Regions from separate parts of the Streptomyces sp. NPDC051219 genome, predicted to be linked through region 1. Evidence: riboswitches for the same ligand, from Rfam matches in the RefSeq annotation. Region 1 holds a riboswitch; the other holds the start of a gene.
The links. A riboswitch is a leader RNA that binds a small molecule or an ion and turns the genes downstream of it on or off. The one in region 1 is predicted to bind glycine.
Positions count from the first base shown of each region.

Region 2: it holds a riboswitch for glycine, as region 1 does, so the genes downstream of both, gcvP (aminomethyl-transferring glycine dehydrogenase) here and gcvT (glycine cleavage system aminomethyltransferase GcvT) in region 1, are expected to answer to the same signal.

Region 1 covers NZ_JBFBAS010000021.1:75,356-83,122, reverse strand. The annotation lists gene AB0M62_RS22920 (L-serine ammonia-lyase) at 324-1,706, opposite strand; gene glyA (serine hydroxymethyltransferase) at 2,055-3,323, opposite strand; gene gcvH (glycine cleavage system protein GcvH) at 3,340-3,717, opposite strand; gene gcvT (glycine cleavage system aminomethyltransferase GcvT) at 3,795-4,919, opposite strand; glycine riboswitch at 5,092-5,189, opposite strand; gene AB0M62_RS22900 (AAA family ATPase) at 5,403-6,044, shown strand; gene AB0M62_RS22895 (enhanced serine sensitivity protein SseB) at 6,284-7,087, shown strand; gene AB0M62_RS22890 (enhanced serine sensitivity protein SseB C-terminal domain-containing protein) at 7,270-7,767, shown strand, end outside.
Region 2 covers NZ_JBFBAS010000010.1:193,900-201,666, reverse strand. The annotation lists gene AB0M62_RS15105 (MerR family transcriptional regulator) at 1-441, shown strand, start outside; gene AB0M62_RS15100 (DNA polymerase IV) at 496-2,001, shown strand; gene AB0M62_RS15095 (PRC-barrel domain-containing protein) at 1,890-2,306, opposite strand; glycine riboswitch at 2,408-2,506, shown strand; gene gcvP (aminomethyl-transferring glycine dehydrogenase) at 2,693-5,578, shown strand; gene AB0M62_RS15085 (DUF5999 family protein) at 5,688-5,885, opposite strand; gene AB0M62_RS15080 (hypothetical protein) at 6,185-6,772, opposite strand; gene AB0M62_RS15075 (glutamate-cysteine ligase family protein) at 7,256-7,767, shown strand, end outside.

The DNA of each region.
Region 1 (7,767 bases):
GGACGAGGGAAGGGGGGCGGCGGCCTCGGTCCCGCTCGCCGGAGCCACACGCGGGAGGCTCGAAGAGGAAGACGCCCCTGAGGAACACACGAGACGAGCGCGGCAATCGCGCCTCAGCCGGTTACCGGCGGGCGCGACGTCCACCGATCAGGGTTTCCCGGGCCTGTTCTGCCGCCTGGGATCGAGGCAGGGGGCCTCACCTCTGCCGCCGAGACCCCTGCTGGTCAGCGTTTCACACGGCTTTCAGGGACGGTCCGCCTTGCCGACGGGCGAGTCCGGGACAAAGCCGCGAGACGGGAAACCGCTGAGCAAGGGTGGTTTTCTCAGCACTCGATGACGTTGACCGCGAGCCCTCCGCGCGCCGTCTCCTTGTACTTGACCTTCATGTCCGCGCCGGTCTCCTTCATGGTCTTGATGACCTTGTCGAGAGACACCTTGTGGCTGCCGTCGCCGCGCATCGCCATCTTGGCCGCCGTGACGGCCTTGACCGCCGCCATGCCGTTGCGCTCGATGCAGGGGATCTGCACCAGGCCGCCGACCGGGTCGCAGGTCAGGCCCAGGTTGTGCTCCATGCCGATCTCGGCGGCGTTCTCGACCTGCTCCGGAGTGCCGCCCAGGACCTCGGCGAGCGCGCCTGCCGCCATCGAGCAGGCGGACCCGACCTCGCCCTGGCAGCCGACCTCGGCGCCGGAGATGGAGGCGTTCTCCTTGAAGAGCATGCCGACCGCGCCGGCGGCGAGCAGGAAGCGGACGATGCCGTCCTCATCGGCTCCGGGCACGAAGTTCATGAAGTAGTGCAGGACGGCCGGGATGATGCCGGCCGCTCCGTTGGTGGGAGCGGTCACCACGCGGCCGCCCGCCGCGTTCTCCTCGTTGACCGCCATCGCGTAGAGGGTCACCCACTCCATCGCGTGCGCCTTCTGGTCGCCCTCGGCGCGCAGCTGCCGCGCCGAGTTCGCCGCGCGGCGGCGGACCTTCAGCCCGCCCGGCAGGATCCCCTCGCGGGCCATACCACGCGAGACGCAGGACTGCATGACGCGCCAGATCTCCAGGAGTCCCTCCCGGATCTCCTCCTCGGTGCGCCAGGCCTTCTCGTTCTCCAGCATCATCGAGGAGATGGACAGGCCGGTTTCGCGGGAGAGGCGCAGCAGTTCGTCGCCGGTGCGGAAGGGGTACTTCAGCACGGTGTCGTCGAGCTTGATCCGGTCCTCGCCCACCGCGTCCTCGTCGACGACGAAGCCGCCCCCCACGGAGTAGTACGTCTTCTCCAGCAGCGGGGTGCCCGAGGCGTCGTACGCGAAGAGGGTCATGCCGTTCGCGTGGTACGGCAGGGAGCGCCGGCGGTGCAGGATCAGCTGGTTCGGCTCGTCGAACTCGATCTCGTGGGTCGCGCCTATCTCGGCGCCCAGCAGGCGGAGCCGCCCGGTCTGCCGGATGCGCTCGATCTCGTCGTCCGCCGTCTCGACGTCCACCGTCCGGGGCGAGTGGCCCTCCAGGCCCAGCAGCACGGCCTTGGGCGTGCCGTGACCGTGCCCCGTGGCACCCAGTGAGCCGAAGAGCTCCGCCCGGACCGAGGCGGTCTGCGCGAGCAGGCCGTCCTTCTTGAGGCGGCCGACGAACATCCGTGCCGCCCGCATCGGGCCGACCGTGTGCGAAGAGGACGGGCCGATGCCGATGGAGAAGAGGTCGAAGACGGAGATGGCCACGGTGGCGGACTCCCTTGTCTGCTCGTGGTGGGAGGTTCGGGTAAGGAGTGTTTGTAGAAGTCGAGCCTAACGCGAGCGGATGACAGAAACGCCTCGGCCGGGTGTCGGGCAGGGACCGGTCCGGTGCGGTCGGGGTCCCGATCCGCGCGCGTGTCCGAATCCTGGTCGTGATCGCGGACCGGGCCGGTCGGGCCCGGGTCGTCCAGTCGTACGAATGGCCCGGCCTGTGGACAACTCAGGCCGGGCCATCACGTCGCCGCCCTACGGTGAATCCGTCACGATCAACGGGCTCGTACGGGTCAGGCTCGTACGGAGCTCAAGCCGACGGGGGCGAGCAATGTCACCAGTTCACAGCGACGGGTACAGCGGGTGCTTCGCGGCGAGGGCGGAGACCCTGGCCTTCAGCGACTCACTGTCGTACGACGGCTTCAGCGCCTCGGCGATGATGTCGGCGACCTCGGTGAAGTCGTCGGCGCCGAAACCGCGCGTGGCCAGTGCCGGCGTACCGATGCGCAGACCCGAGGTGACCATCGGCGGCCGGGGGTCGTTCGGGATGGCGTTCCGGTTGACCGTGATGCCCAGCTCGTGGAGCCGGTCCTCGGCCTGCTGGCCGTCGAGCTCGGAGTTCCGCAGGTCGACGAGGACCAGGTGGACGTCCGTACCGCCGGTGAGGACGGACACGCCGTGCTCGGTGACGTCGGGCTGCACCAGGCGCTCGGCGAGGATGCGGGCGCCCTCGAGGGTGCGCTGCTGGCGCTCCTTGAACTCCTCGGACGCGGCGACCTTGAAGGAGACCGCCTTCGCCGCGATGACGTGCTCCAGGGGCCCGCCCTGCTGGCCGGGGAACACGGCGGAGTTGATCTTCTTCGCCAGCTCCTGCGTGGAGAGGATCACACCGCCGCGCGGACCACCGAGGGTCTTGTGGGTGGTGGTGGTGACGACGTGGGCGTGCGGCACCGGGTTCGGGTGCAGGCCCGCGGCCACCAGGCCGGCGAAGTGGGCCATGTCCACCATCAGGTACGCGCCGACCTCGTCGGCGATCCGGCGGAACGCCGCGAAGTCCAGCTGGCGCGGGTAGGCGGACCAGCCGGCGACGATCAGCTGCGGCCGGGACTCCTTGGCCAGGCGCTCGACCTCGCCCATGTCGACCTGGCCGGTCTCGTCGTCGACGTGGTACGGGACCACGTTGTAGAGCTTGCCGGAGAAGTTGATCTTCATGCCGTGGGTCAGGTGCCCGCCGTGGGCGAGGTTCAGACCCATGATCGTGTCGCCCGGCTTCAGCAGCGCGAACATCGCCGCCGCGTTGGCCTGGGCGCCCGAGTGCGGCTGGACGTTGGCGTGCTCGGCGCCGAACAGCGCCTTGATGCGGTCGATCGCGATCTGCTCGACCACGTCGACGTGCTCGCAGCCGCCGTAGTAGCGGCGGCCCGGGTAGCCCTCGGCGTACTTGTTGGTGAGAACCGAGCCCTGCGCCTCCATGACCGCGACCGGAGCGAAGTTCTCCGAGGCGATCATCTCGAGGGTGGACTGCTGGCGGTGGAGCTCGGCGTCGACAGCAGCGGCGACGTCCGGGTCCAGCTCGTGGAGGGAGGTGTTGAGAAGCGACTTCGAAGACATCACGGTCCCTGGGGTGTCAGTTGCCGGAGAGGGTGGCGTACTCGTCGGCGGAGAGCAGATCGTCCGGCGCGTCCGAGACGCGCACCTTGAACAGCCATCCACCCTCGTACGGGGCGGTGTTCACGAGCGACGGGTCGTCGACGACGTCCTGGTTGATCTCGGTGACCTCACCGGACACGGGGGAGTAGAGGTCGCTGACGGACTTGGTCGACTCCAGCTCGCCGCAGGTCTCGCCGGCGGCGACGGTGGCGCCCACCTCAGGGAGCTGGGCGAAGACGACGTCGCCGAGCGCGTTCGCGGCGAACTCCGTGATGCCGACCGTCGAGACGCCGTCCTCGGCGGCCGACAGCCACTCGTGCTCCTTGCTGTAACGCAGCTGCTGGGGGTTGCTCATGGCCTGATTCTCCTGGATGCGGGGGAGTGCTGGTGGACTGTCGTCTTGAAGAGTGAGACGCGCGGGTGTGCGCGAGGTCACTTCTGGCGCTTGTAGAAGGGGAGCGCCACAACCTCGTACGGCTCATGGGTACCGCGGATGTCGACGCCCACCCCGGAGGTGCCGGGCTCGGCGTGTGCCGCGTCCACGTACGCGATGGCGATCGGCTTGCCGAGGGTCGGGGACGGGGCGCCCGAAGTGACCTCTCCGACGACCTTGCCGTCCGCGACGACGGAGAAGCCGGCGCGGGGGACCCGGCGGCCCTCGGCGATCAGGCCGACCAGCTTGCGCGGCGGGTTGGTCGCGGCGCGCTCGGCGGCGGCCTCCAGGGCGGCGCGGCCGACGAAGTTGCCTCCGTTGGAGGTCTTCTCGAACTTGACGACCCGGCCGAGGCCCGCGTCGAACGGCGTCAGCGCGGTGGTCAGCTCGTGCCCGTACAGCGGCATGCCGGCCTCCAGGCGGAGCGTGTCGCGGCAGGACAGTCCGGCCGGGACGAGGCCTACGGGGGCGCCCGCCTCGGTCAGGGCCTGCCACAGCTTCTCGGCGTACTGCGGGGCGACGAACAGCTCGAAGCCGTCCTCGCCGGTGTAGCCGGTACGGGCGATCAGCGCGGGGACGCCGGCGACCGTGCCGGGCAGGCCCGCGTAGTACTTCAGCCCGTCCAGGTCGGCGTCGGTCAGCGACTTCAGGATGCCGGGAGACTCGGGACCCTGGACGGCGATCAGCGCGTATGCGTCACGGTCGTCGCGGACCTCGGCGTCGAACTCCCCGGCGCGGGCGGCGATGGCGTCCAGCACCGTCTGGGCGTTGGAGGCGTTGGCGACGACCATGTACTCGGTCTCACCGAGGCGGTAGACGATCAGGTCGTCGAGGATGCCGCCGTCCTCGTCGCAGATCATGGTGTAGCGGGCGCGGCCCACGGCGACACCGCCGATGTTGCCGACCAGAGAGAAGTCCAGGCAGTCTGCGGCCTGCGGACCCGTGACCGTGATCTCGCCCATGTGCGAGAGGTCGAAGAGACCGGCCTTGGTGCGGACCGCGTTGTGCTCGTCGCGTTCACTGCCGTACCGAAGCGGCATGTCCCAGCCCGCGAAATCGGTCATGGTCGCGCCCAGCGAGCGATGCACGGCATCGAGGGCAGTCAGGCGGGGGGTGTTCGTCATAGGGGTGGCTCCCAGGGCATGGCCGACGAGGACTTTCCTCCCCATCTGTCATCGGAACCTGAGAGGTTCACCACGACCGTGCGTAAATATGGCTGAACCATATGGCTGAACGTCGGTCGTGACTTGCACCTTGGGTGGAGCCACCTGGCAGCGGCCCGCTTTTCAGATGTGCCTCGCCCGCGCGGTACGGGGCCTGAGAGATTCAAGGGAGGGACTTGCTCCTTCGGCGCCCGGCGCACACAGTGGCCAGGACTCTCCCGCGCGGATTCAAGCGGCCGTTATGCAGTTGGCGCGGACATCATTGCACGCATCGGAGCAGTGTGGGGGGCCCGGCCCCAAACCGGCGCGAACGGCAAAACGCTTGTACCTCATTACCGTTTCTTTACACTCGGTGGACATGGGTACGAGTGACCCGACTGGGGGAGGACGATCACTGTGACGAGGCCTGGGGCGTATGCGACGACCGCGGGGGTCGCCGGCGCGATGCCCGCACAGCCCGGTGTGCCGGTGCGGAAGGCGCTCGGACGGCCCGAGCCGGTAGTCCGCGACCTGCGGGGGCGGGCCGGGCGCAGCCCGCACGGCCTCGATTTCGCGACGGGCGACGTGGTGGTCGTCTCCGGTCTGCCGGGCAGCGGCAAAAGCACGCTGATCAAGCGGACCGCGGCGACGCGCAGCATCGACTCCCAGGACGTACGCGAGCGCTGGGAGGACCGGATGCCCGGCCGCCTGCCGTACGCCGTCTACCGGCCCCTGGTGCGCATCGCGCATTACTCGGGCCTGTGGGGGGCGCTCCGCTCGGGCGAGAGCGTCGTCGTGCACGACTGCGGTACGCAGGCGTGGGTGCGCAGGCTCCTGGCCCGCGAGGCCCGGCGCCGGGGGCGCGCGCTCCATGTCCTGCTGCTCGACGTGACCCCCGAGGTCGCCCTGGAGGGCCAGGCCGAGCGAGGCCGTGGGGTCTCCGGCTACGCCTTCGCCCGGCACCGGCGGGCCGTGGGCCGGCTCGTGCGCGACGCGGAGAAGGGCCGGCTGCCGGCCGGCTGCACCTCGGCGGTGCTGCTGGACCGGAGCGCGGCGGGGGCGCTGCGGCGGATCGGCTTCGTGCCCGCCGACGACCGGGGCGAGTGACGCCGCGGGACGTCACGGGGGAATCCGACGCGTCAGGCCGGTCAGGTCGTTCGGCTCGGTCAGCTCGCTCGGGCAGGTCGGGTCGCTCAGCTCGTTCAGGCCCTTCACGGCGCGGCCAGTCGCGGAACGCCACGTGTTGCGGCGTGCAGGCGGCCGGCCGGGCATGACGCGCCGGACATCACCTAGGGTTTTTCCCGCAGGCAGCGCGGCAGCGTGGTGGGAAAGGGACTCCGGTGGACATGCACATTCCGGCGCAGGGCGCTCCGTACGGCGGCTGGCCGGGCAACGAGCTCGAGGAGGTGCTGGCCGCCTCGGTCGGCAACCCGTCCGCGGGCGGCCGGCTGATCGAGGTCCTGGGGCGCAGCCACGTCTGGGTACCTCTGCCGAACGGAGGCGGTCCCGACAGCCGGGATCTCGACCTGCCCACCATGGACATCCACGGCGCCGCGTACGTACCCGTCTTCAGCTCCGAGCAGCAGTTCCTGCACTGCGCCGGTTCTCACATGCCGTTCACCGTCGCGCCCGCCCGGGAGTTCGCCCGTGGCCTGCCGCCGCAGCTGGGCATCGCCGTGAACCCGGACGGCGCGGTGGGCGTGCCGCTGCCGCCCGCGGCTGTCGCCGAGCTGTGCCGGGTCGGCGCTGCGCCACTCGGGGGTCCCTCCCCGTCCGGAGGTCCCGGGGGAGGGGCGGCCAGTGGTGGCCGGGTACGGCTCTTCGAGCCGGACTGGCAGGACGACCCGCTCGACTTCCTGGCCGCGGCGGCGGCCGAGTTCGAGGCGTCCGGCACGGTGCTCTCCGCCCGGCGCTGCCTGGCCAGCATCGAAGGTGACGCCCCGGTGCTGTTCGTCGGCATCGAGCTGCTGGCCTGGGAACCCGCCGAGCGCAATGCCCCGATGGATGCTCTGGGCCGGGCGCTGGGCCGGGCCGAGGTGCCGTGGCCGGTCAACCTCGTCCTGCTCGACGTGGCCCAGGACCCGGTGGGGGACTGGATGCTGGACCGGGTGCAGCCGTTCTACCGGCGTCCTCGGCCGGACGCTCCGTAGCCTGTCCACAAGCGTCTCTCCAGCTCGCGCGACGGCGCGGGCGAGAAGTCCTGCGTCAAGTCGGTGTCAGGACTCCCGCTTAAGCTGGTTTGATGACCTGGCCGCACGAGTGTGCACCGAATGCGGCCGTCGGCCCCGTGACCGCGGGCCGGCACGGTGGACGGAAGAGGGGCGGGTTCCGGGTGAGTGCGTCAGGCACGGCGGCGGCCGGGCAGGTCGAGCACATGCTGCGCCAGGTGACGCCCGGGCGCTACGACGCCTACGAGGCGCTGCTGCACGCTCTCGCCGACCCCACGACCGGCCAGGTCTGGATGCTGCTCTGGCACGGGCAGGCCGGGTCCCCCGATGCCCAGTACGGGAACATGGAGGTGGACGGGCTCGGTTACGCGCCCTGCGTCACCTCCGCCCAGGAACTCGCCGCCAGCGGCTGGAACCGCGCCTGTGAGGTCGTCACCGGCCTCGACGTCGCCCGCGCGCTCTATCCCGACGGCTGGGGGATCTGGCTCAACCCGCACGCCCCCGGCGGCGGCGTCGGCATCCCGTGGGCGGACCTGCGCCGGATCGCCACCGGGCTGGACCGGATGCCGGCCGGACCGCTCCGGCTGTCCGAACCCGCCATCGAGATCCCGCAGTTCTACGCCCAGCTCACGCAGAACGCCCATCGCACCGGCCCCGTCCGG
Region 2 (7,767 bases), on a different contig from region 1:
TACCGACAGCTCGACTACTGGGCGCGTACCGGCCTCGTGGAGCCCAGCGTGCGGCCCGCCTATGGTTCCGGTACCCAGCGGCTCTACAGCTTCCGGGACGTCGTCGTCCTCAAGATCGTGAAGCGCTTCCTGGACACGGGGGTCGCCCTTCAGAACATCCGGACCGCGGTCCAGCACCTGCGCGCCCGCGGGTTCGCGGATCTGGAGCGGATGACGCTGATGAGCGACGGGGCGACGGTGTATGAGTGCACCTCACCCGACGAGGTGGTCGACCTCCTCCAAGGTGGGCAGGGCATCTTCGGGATCGCTGTCGGGGTGGTGTGGCGGGATGTCGAGAGTGCACTGTCCCAGCTGCACGGCGAGCGCATCGACACCGGCGAGACGCTGGTCGGGCACCACCCCGCCGATGAACTGGCCAGACGCCGCAACAAGGCGGTCTGAGGCCGTGCGCGCGTGACGGGGGCAATGTCAGTGGCGTAGGGCAGCATCGGTGACGTGAGAGCCGCGCCCACAATCCTGCACCTGGACATGGATGCCTTCTTCGCCGCCGCCGAGCAGGCAGCGAAGCCCAGCCTGCGCGGCAAACCGGTGGTCGTCGGCGGTCTCGGGCCGCGCGGGGTCGTCGCCACCGCCTCGTACGAGGCCAGACGCTTCGGCGTGCACTCCGCGATGCCCATGGCGCAGGCCCGGCGGCTGGCGCCCCACGCGGCTTACCTCGTGCCCCGCTTCTCGCTGTACCGCGCGGTCAGCGACCAGGTCATGGAGCTGCTCGGCCGGCTGTCGCCGCTCGTGGAGCCGCTGAGCCTGGACGAGGCGTTCGTCGACCTGGAGGCGGGCGGGTCGGCCGATGACTCGGCGTCCGCGAGAGCGGCGGGGGAGCGGCTGCGTCGGGACATCCTGGCCGTGACCGGGCTGACCGGTTCGGTGGGGCTCGCGGGGTCGAAGATGCTGGCCAAAATTGCCTCGGAACAGGCCAAACCGGACGGCCTTGTGGTCGTCGAGCCCGGAACCGAGCGCGAGCTGCTGGCCCCCATGCCGGTACGGACGCTGCCCGGCGTGGGCCCGGCCACCGGTGAGCATCTGCGGCGTGCCGGCATCACCACGATCGCGGAGCTGGCGGAGGCCGGCGAGGACGAGCTGGTCCGGCTGCTGGGCCGGGCACACGGCGGCTCGCTGCACCGGATGGCACAGGGGCTCGACGACCGGCCGGTGGTCGCCGAGCGTGATGCGAAATCGGTGTCGGTCGAGGACACGTTCGATGTCGACCTGCACGACCGGGGGCGGGTGCGGACAGAAGTGCAGCGGCTGGCCGACCGGTGTACGCAGCGGCTGCGAGCGGCGGGACGGTCCGGCCGTACGGTCGTGCTGAAGGTGCGTCGGTACGACTTCTCGACGCTGACCCGTTCCGAGACGCTCCGGGGTCCTACGGACGACCCCACCGTGGTGCGCGAGGCCGCCGCACGACTGCTCGAGGCGGTGGACACCACGGGCGGGGTCAGGTTGCTGGGCGTGGGTGTCACCGGCCTGGCGGACTTCACCCAGGAGGATCTGTTCGCGCAGGCGGCGGGAGAGCCGGCCGAGCCTGCGGAGGGCGGCGAAGAGGCCGGGAAGGCCGTCGGTGAACTCGTGGAGGGCCCGAACGCCGGGGGCCGGGCCGGGGCACAGGCCGGGGAGGGGCCCGCTCCCCCGTCCGAGCGGCGCTGGCCTGCCGGACACGATGTGCGGCACGCCGTGTACGGGGCGGGATGGGTGCAGGGGAGCGGGGTGGGGCGGGTGACGGTGCGGTTCGAGGAGCCCGGGTCGGAGCCCGGCAGAGTGCGGACGTTCCGGGTCGATGATCCGGATCTGGAGCCCTCGGATCCGCTGCCTCTCGTCGGCCGGGTTGCGGATCAGGCGTCTTCGGTGCCGGCGATCCGGCCGAAGTCGCGGTCCGCGGGGGAGGGGGCGGAGGGCGACGGGGGACCCGCCATCCCTCCGGGGAACGAGACGTCCAGACCATAGTGGTGGTAGAGCTGGAGCTCCTGTTCCGGGGAGAGATGGCGGCCCACACCGAAGTCGGGGGCGTCCTTGATGAGAGCCCGTTCGAAGGGCACGCGCAGGCCGTCCGCGACCACTTCGCTGGGCTCCAGCGGCACGAACGCGTCACGGCTGAACAGTCCAGTGCGTACGGCCGCCCACTCCGGCATGCCGGTGGCATCGTCGAGATAGACCTCGTCAATGGTGCCGATCTTGGTGCCATTACGGTCGAACGCCTTGCGGCCGATCAGGCTGCGCGGATCGATATCGGTCTGCACGGTCCCTCCAATTGGTCGCAACTGCTCCGTAAATACTACAAAAGTGCACATTTGGGGTTGCGGCCACTCGGGGGACCTCCGCAGGTGGCGCTGGTAGGCTGGCTGTCGGCTGCTGACCCCGTGCGGGAGAGTCCTCCGAATGCAGTAGACGGAGGCGCCGAAGGAGCAAATCCTCCCCGGAATCTCTCAGGCACACGTACCGCACGGACGAGGTCACTCTGGAAAGCAGGGGCGGGCGTCGGGCGGTACACACCGGATCCCCTCCTCACCGACGGTGAAAGCCGGCGCGCCTCGGCGGGCCGGTGAAACTCTCAGGTTGAGATGACAGAGGGGGAGGCCGTCCGGGCACCCGCGCCGTGGTGCCCCTCGCAGGTCGCGTCAGACCAGGAGGCCTCCCGATGACCGCCAACCGCATTCCGCTCTCCCAGCTGGAGCGTGGCATTCCCTTCGAGCACCGCCACATCGGCCCCGATGCCGAGGCGCAGGCGAAGATGCTCGCCCAGGTCGGCTACGGCTCGCTCGACGAGCTCACGGCCGCTGCGGTACCCGACGTGATCAAGAGCGCAGAAACGCTCCGCCTTCCGGACGCCCGCTCCGAGGCCGAGGTGCTCGCCGAACTGCGCTCCCTCGCGGAGCGCAACCAGGTGCTCGCCCCGATGATCGGGCTCGGTTACTACGGCACCTTCACCCCGCCGGTGATCCTCCGCAACGTGATGGAGAACCCGGCCTGGTACACCGCCTACACGCCGTATCAGCCGGAGATCTCGCAGGGCCGCCTCGAGGCGCTGCTGAACTTCCAGACCGTCGTCGCCGAGCTGACCGGGCTGCCGACCTCCGGCGCCTCCCTGCTCGACGAGGGCACCGCGGCCGCCGAGGCGATGTCGCTCTCCCGGCGGGTGGGCAAGGTCAAGGAGGGCGTCTTCCTGGTCGACGCCGACACGCTCCCGCAGACCATCGCCGTGATCGAGACCCGCGCCGAACCGACCGGGGTCGAGGTCGTCGTCGCCGACCTGTCCCAGGGCATCCCGGCAGAGGTCGCCGAGCGAGGAGTCTTCGGCGTACTGCTGCAGTACCCCGGCGCCTCCGGCGAGGTCCGCGACCTCAAGCCGGTCGTCGAGCGGGCCCACGAACTGGGCGCGATCGTCACCGTCGCCGCCGACCTGCTCGCGCTCACCCTGCTCGTCCCGCCCGGCGAGCTCGGCGCCGACATCGCGGTCGGCACCACCCAGCGCTTCGGTGTGCCGATGGGCTTCGGCGGACCGCACGCCGGCTTCATGGCCGTACGCGACAAGTTCGCCCGCAGCCTGCCCGGCCGTCTGGTAGGTGTCTCCGTGGACGCCGATGGCAACAAGGCGTACCGGCTGGCGCTGCAGACTCGCGAGCAGCACATCCGCCGCGAGAAGGCGACCAGCAACATCTGTACCGCGCAGGTCCTGCTTGCGGTGATGGCCGGAATGTACGCCGTCTACCACGGCCCGGACGGGCTGCGGGGGATCGCGCGGCGCACCCACCGCTACGCCACGCTGCTTGCCGAGGGCCTGCGGGCCGGCGGCGCCGAGGTCGTGCACGGTGCGTACTTCGACACGCTGACCGTACGGGTGCCGGGCCGGGCCGACGCAGTCGTGGCCGCCGCCCGTGAGGGCGGGGTCAACCTGCGGCTGGTCGACGCCGACCACGTCTCCATCGCGTGCGACGAGACCACCGGCCGCACCGAGATCACGGCTGTCTGGGCCGCCTTCGGGGTCGAGGCCGACATCGAGGCACTGGACGCGGCCGGGGCGGACACGCTGTCCGAGGGCCTGCTGCGGACGGACGACTTCCTCACCCACCCGGTCTTCCACCAGCACCGCTCCGAGACCGCGATGCTGCGGTACCTGCGGAAGCTCGCGGACCGGGACTACGCGCTGGACCGGGGCATGATCCCGCTGGGCTCCTGCACCATGAAGCTCAACGCGACCACCGAGATGGAGCCGGTGACCTGGCCGGAGTTCGCGGCGCTGCACCCGTTCGCCCCCGTGGACCAGGCGCAGGGCTACCTCACGCTCATCCGTGAGCTGGAGGAGCGCCTTGCCGAGGTCACCGGGTACGCCAAGGTGTCGATCCAGCCCAACGCCGGCTCGCAGGGCGAGCTCGCGGGCCTGCTGGCCGTACGGGCGTACCACCGGGCCAATGGCGACACCCAGCGCACCATCTGCCTGATCCCGTCCTCCGCGCACGGCACGAACGCGGCCAGCGCCGTGATGGCCGGGATGACGGTCGTCGTCGTCAAGACCGCCGACGACGGCGAGGTGGACGCCGAGGACCTGCGCGCCAAGATCGAGCAGTACCGCGACGAGCTCGCCGTGCTCATGATCACGTACCCGTCCACGCACGGCGTGTTCGAGGAGCACGTCGCCGACATCTGCGCCGCCGTGCACGACGCGGGCGGCCAGGTGTACGTGGACGGCGCCAACCTCAACGCACTGGTGGGCGTGGCCCGGCCGGGCAAGTTCGGCGGCGACGTCTCGCACCTCAACCTGCACAAGACCTTCTGCATCCCGCACGGCGGCGGCGGTCCGGGCGTCGGCCCGGTCGGTGTCCGGGCGCACCTCGCCCCGTACCTGCCGAACCACCCGCTGCAGCCGACCGCGGGACCGGAGACGGGTGTCGGCCCGATCTCCGCCGCTCCCTGGGGCTCCGCGGGCATCCTGCCGATCTCCTGGGCGTACGTACGCCTCATGGGCGGCGAGGGCCTCAAGCGCGCCACCCAGGTCGCGGTGCTCGGCGCCAACTACATCGCCAAGCGGCTGGAGCCGCACTACCCCGTGCTGTACACCGGCCCTAACGGGCTGGTCGCCCACGAGTGCATCGTGGACCTGCGGCCGCTGTCCAAGGCCACCGGCGTCAGCGTGGACGACATCGCCAAGCGACTGATCGACTACGGGTTCCACGCGCCGACGATGTCGTTCCCGGTGGCGGGCACGCTGATGATCGAGCCGACCGAGAGCGAGGACCTCGGAGAGCTCGACCGCTTCTGCGAGGCGATGATCGCGATCCGCGGCGAGATCGAGCGGGTCGCCTCGGGCGAGTGGCCGGCCGACGACAACCCGCTGCATCACGCGCCGCACACGGCGGCCGCGCTGGGCGGGGAGTGGGACCACGCGTACACCCGTGAGGAGGCGGTCTTCCCGGCCGGCGTCTCGGCGGCGGACAAGTACTGGCCGCCGGTGCGCAGGATCGACGGCGCCTTCGGCGACCGCAACCTCGTCTGCTCCTGCCCGCCGCTGGACGAGTACGACAACTGACGCGTCCGACGCGTCGGCCCGCGGGCGTGCGTCAGGGCCGGTTCGGAGAGTCTCCGGGCCGGCCCTTCGTCGTGCTGTTCGTGGTTCGCAGTACGCCCGCCCGGCGGGGTCAGGCGGCCTTCATGACCTGAAGCGGCCGGTGCGGGGCGATGATCTGCCCGTCCGGCAGCAGCTCACCGGTGTCCTCGAACAGGAGGACTCCGTTGCACAGCAGGCTCCAGCCCTGTTCCGGGTGGTGCGCAACGACATGCGCCGCCTCCCGGTCGGCGGAGTCGGCTGACGGGCACGGTGGCTGGTGCTGGCACATGGATGCGTTCTTTCGCTGCGGTGTAGTGAGTGTCCTGCGGCTCGATGCGGTGTTCATGGCCGCCCCCCGTAATCAGTCGGTCGGTCCGGTCCCCAGTGTTGCCCTACAGGCGTCAATCCGCAGGGATTTCCCGGCAGCTCTGCCTTACTGATTAATGACGCATCACCCGTGCGGACGGTTCAGCTCAACTGCACGGTCTCTTCGGATGGTTCGGAGTGGCCGGACCGGACTAGTCCGGACGGGGCCGACAGCAGGGCGCCCCGCGACCGGGCCCGGTCGCGGGGCGCTGGACTGCCGTGTCAGGCGGGCGAGCCGAGCAGGGGCACCTTGGAGAGGCGATGGGTCAGTACGGGCAGCAGATCGGCCACGCGGTGCGGCCGGTCCGCGGCTATGCCCGGCGGTGCGGGGGCCAGGGGCACCAGCAGATCCGCGGGCGCGGGGCCGCCGGCGGACGCGTCGGCGTTCACCTCGCCGTGCAGCCACAGGGTGAGCATGTAGAGCTCCGGAACCGACAGAAGTCGCGGCTGGTAGTGAGAGGTCATTGTCTCCGCCTGGCGCAGTGCACGTTCCGTCGCGCCGACGTACGGACCCTCGAAGAAGCGCGCGAAGGCCCATCCGTCCGGGGTGAGCATGGTGTCCGCGGCTGCGACGGGGCGGTCGCCGCAATGGATCAGGAAGCGCCATCCGGCGAGCCGGGTGCGTGGCGGCTGGTCGCCCGGCGTGATCCGGTCCAGCACGTGGACAGGAAGCGGGAGTTCGGGGCTCAGCGGGCCAAGGGCGGCGCGGAGAGCGGGGGTGCGGGCTTCGCGGACGGCGGTGGGGGAACCGAGTGCCGCGAGAACGCTGCGCAAGGCGGGCGCGGGAGCCGGGGGGACATGCAGCGGCATGGTGGGACGCCTCTCACTTGGGAGACACGGTGAAGCGTGGCAGGTGCGGACGGCGCTGTCGCATTCTGGGGCCAGAGGGGGGCCGTGGGGCAATGGCCGGGCGCCAACTCTCTGCCTCGTTTGTCGAGTTTATATGACCCGTGTTCACGCAGTGTTTCAGCTAGCTGTCCCGCGTATTGCCGACAAGGCGGAATCGGGCCTCGCTCTGCAGGCATTTCGTCCCGATTCTCGGGCAGCTGTGCGCCCCGACCTGGAGGACTTCGGCTGAGCCGGACGGCCGAAAATCATCGGTACTTTTCACCAGGCAGTTGGAAATGGTAACTGCACATTGCTGCATGCCCGGTGAATGTGCCGGGCCGTTACGATAGGAGAGTAACGGCCGACGGGCCCCCGCGGGGCGTTGTCGATCACTTCGGTGGGCATCATCGACCGTGACGCGAGCGGCCGGCGCCGCTGGCTGCCCACTCGAGGAGGGACGCTTCGATGGGGGAGAAGGTCGTGGCAGGCGGATTCGACCTGTCCGATCGGCAACGCTACCGGCGTAAGCACCATGAGTGTCTGGAGGGACTGGCGCGACTCCTGAAGGAGAAGCGCTTCGACCGGCCGAAGAATCTCATGGGGCTGGAGATCGAACTGAATCTCGCCGGCGCGGACGGCATGCCCAGGATGATGAATGCGCAAGTGCTCGAACGCATCGCCAGTCAGGATTTCCAGACCGAACTCGGAATGTTCAATCTGGAAGTGAACATTGTGCCGCACCGGCTCGGTGGTCGGGTTTTCGATCAGCTCGCCGAGGAGTTGCGCACCGGACTGGCATATGCCCATCGAAAGGCCGGCGAGGTGGATGCCGGCATCGTCATGATCGGAATTCTGCCGACGCTCTCCCGAAACGACCTCGTCTCGGCGAATCTGTCCCACGTCGACCGCTACCTGCTGCTCAACGACCAGATGCGCGCGGCCCGCGGAGAGGACTTCACCCTCGACATCGAGGGCGT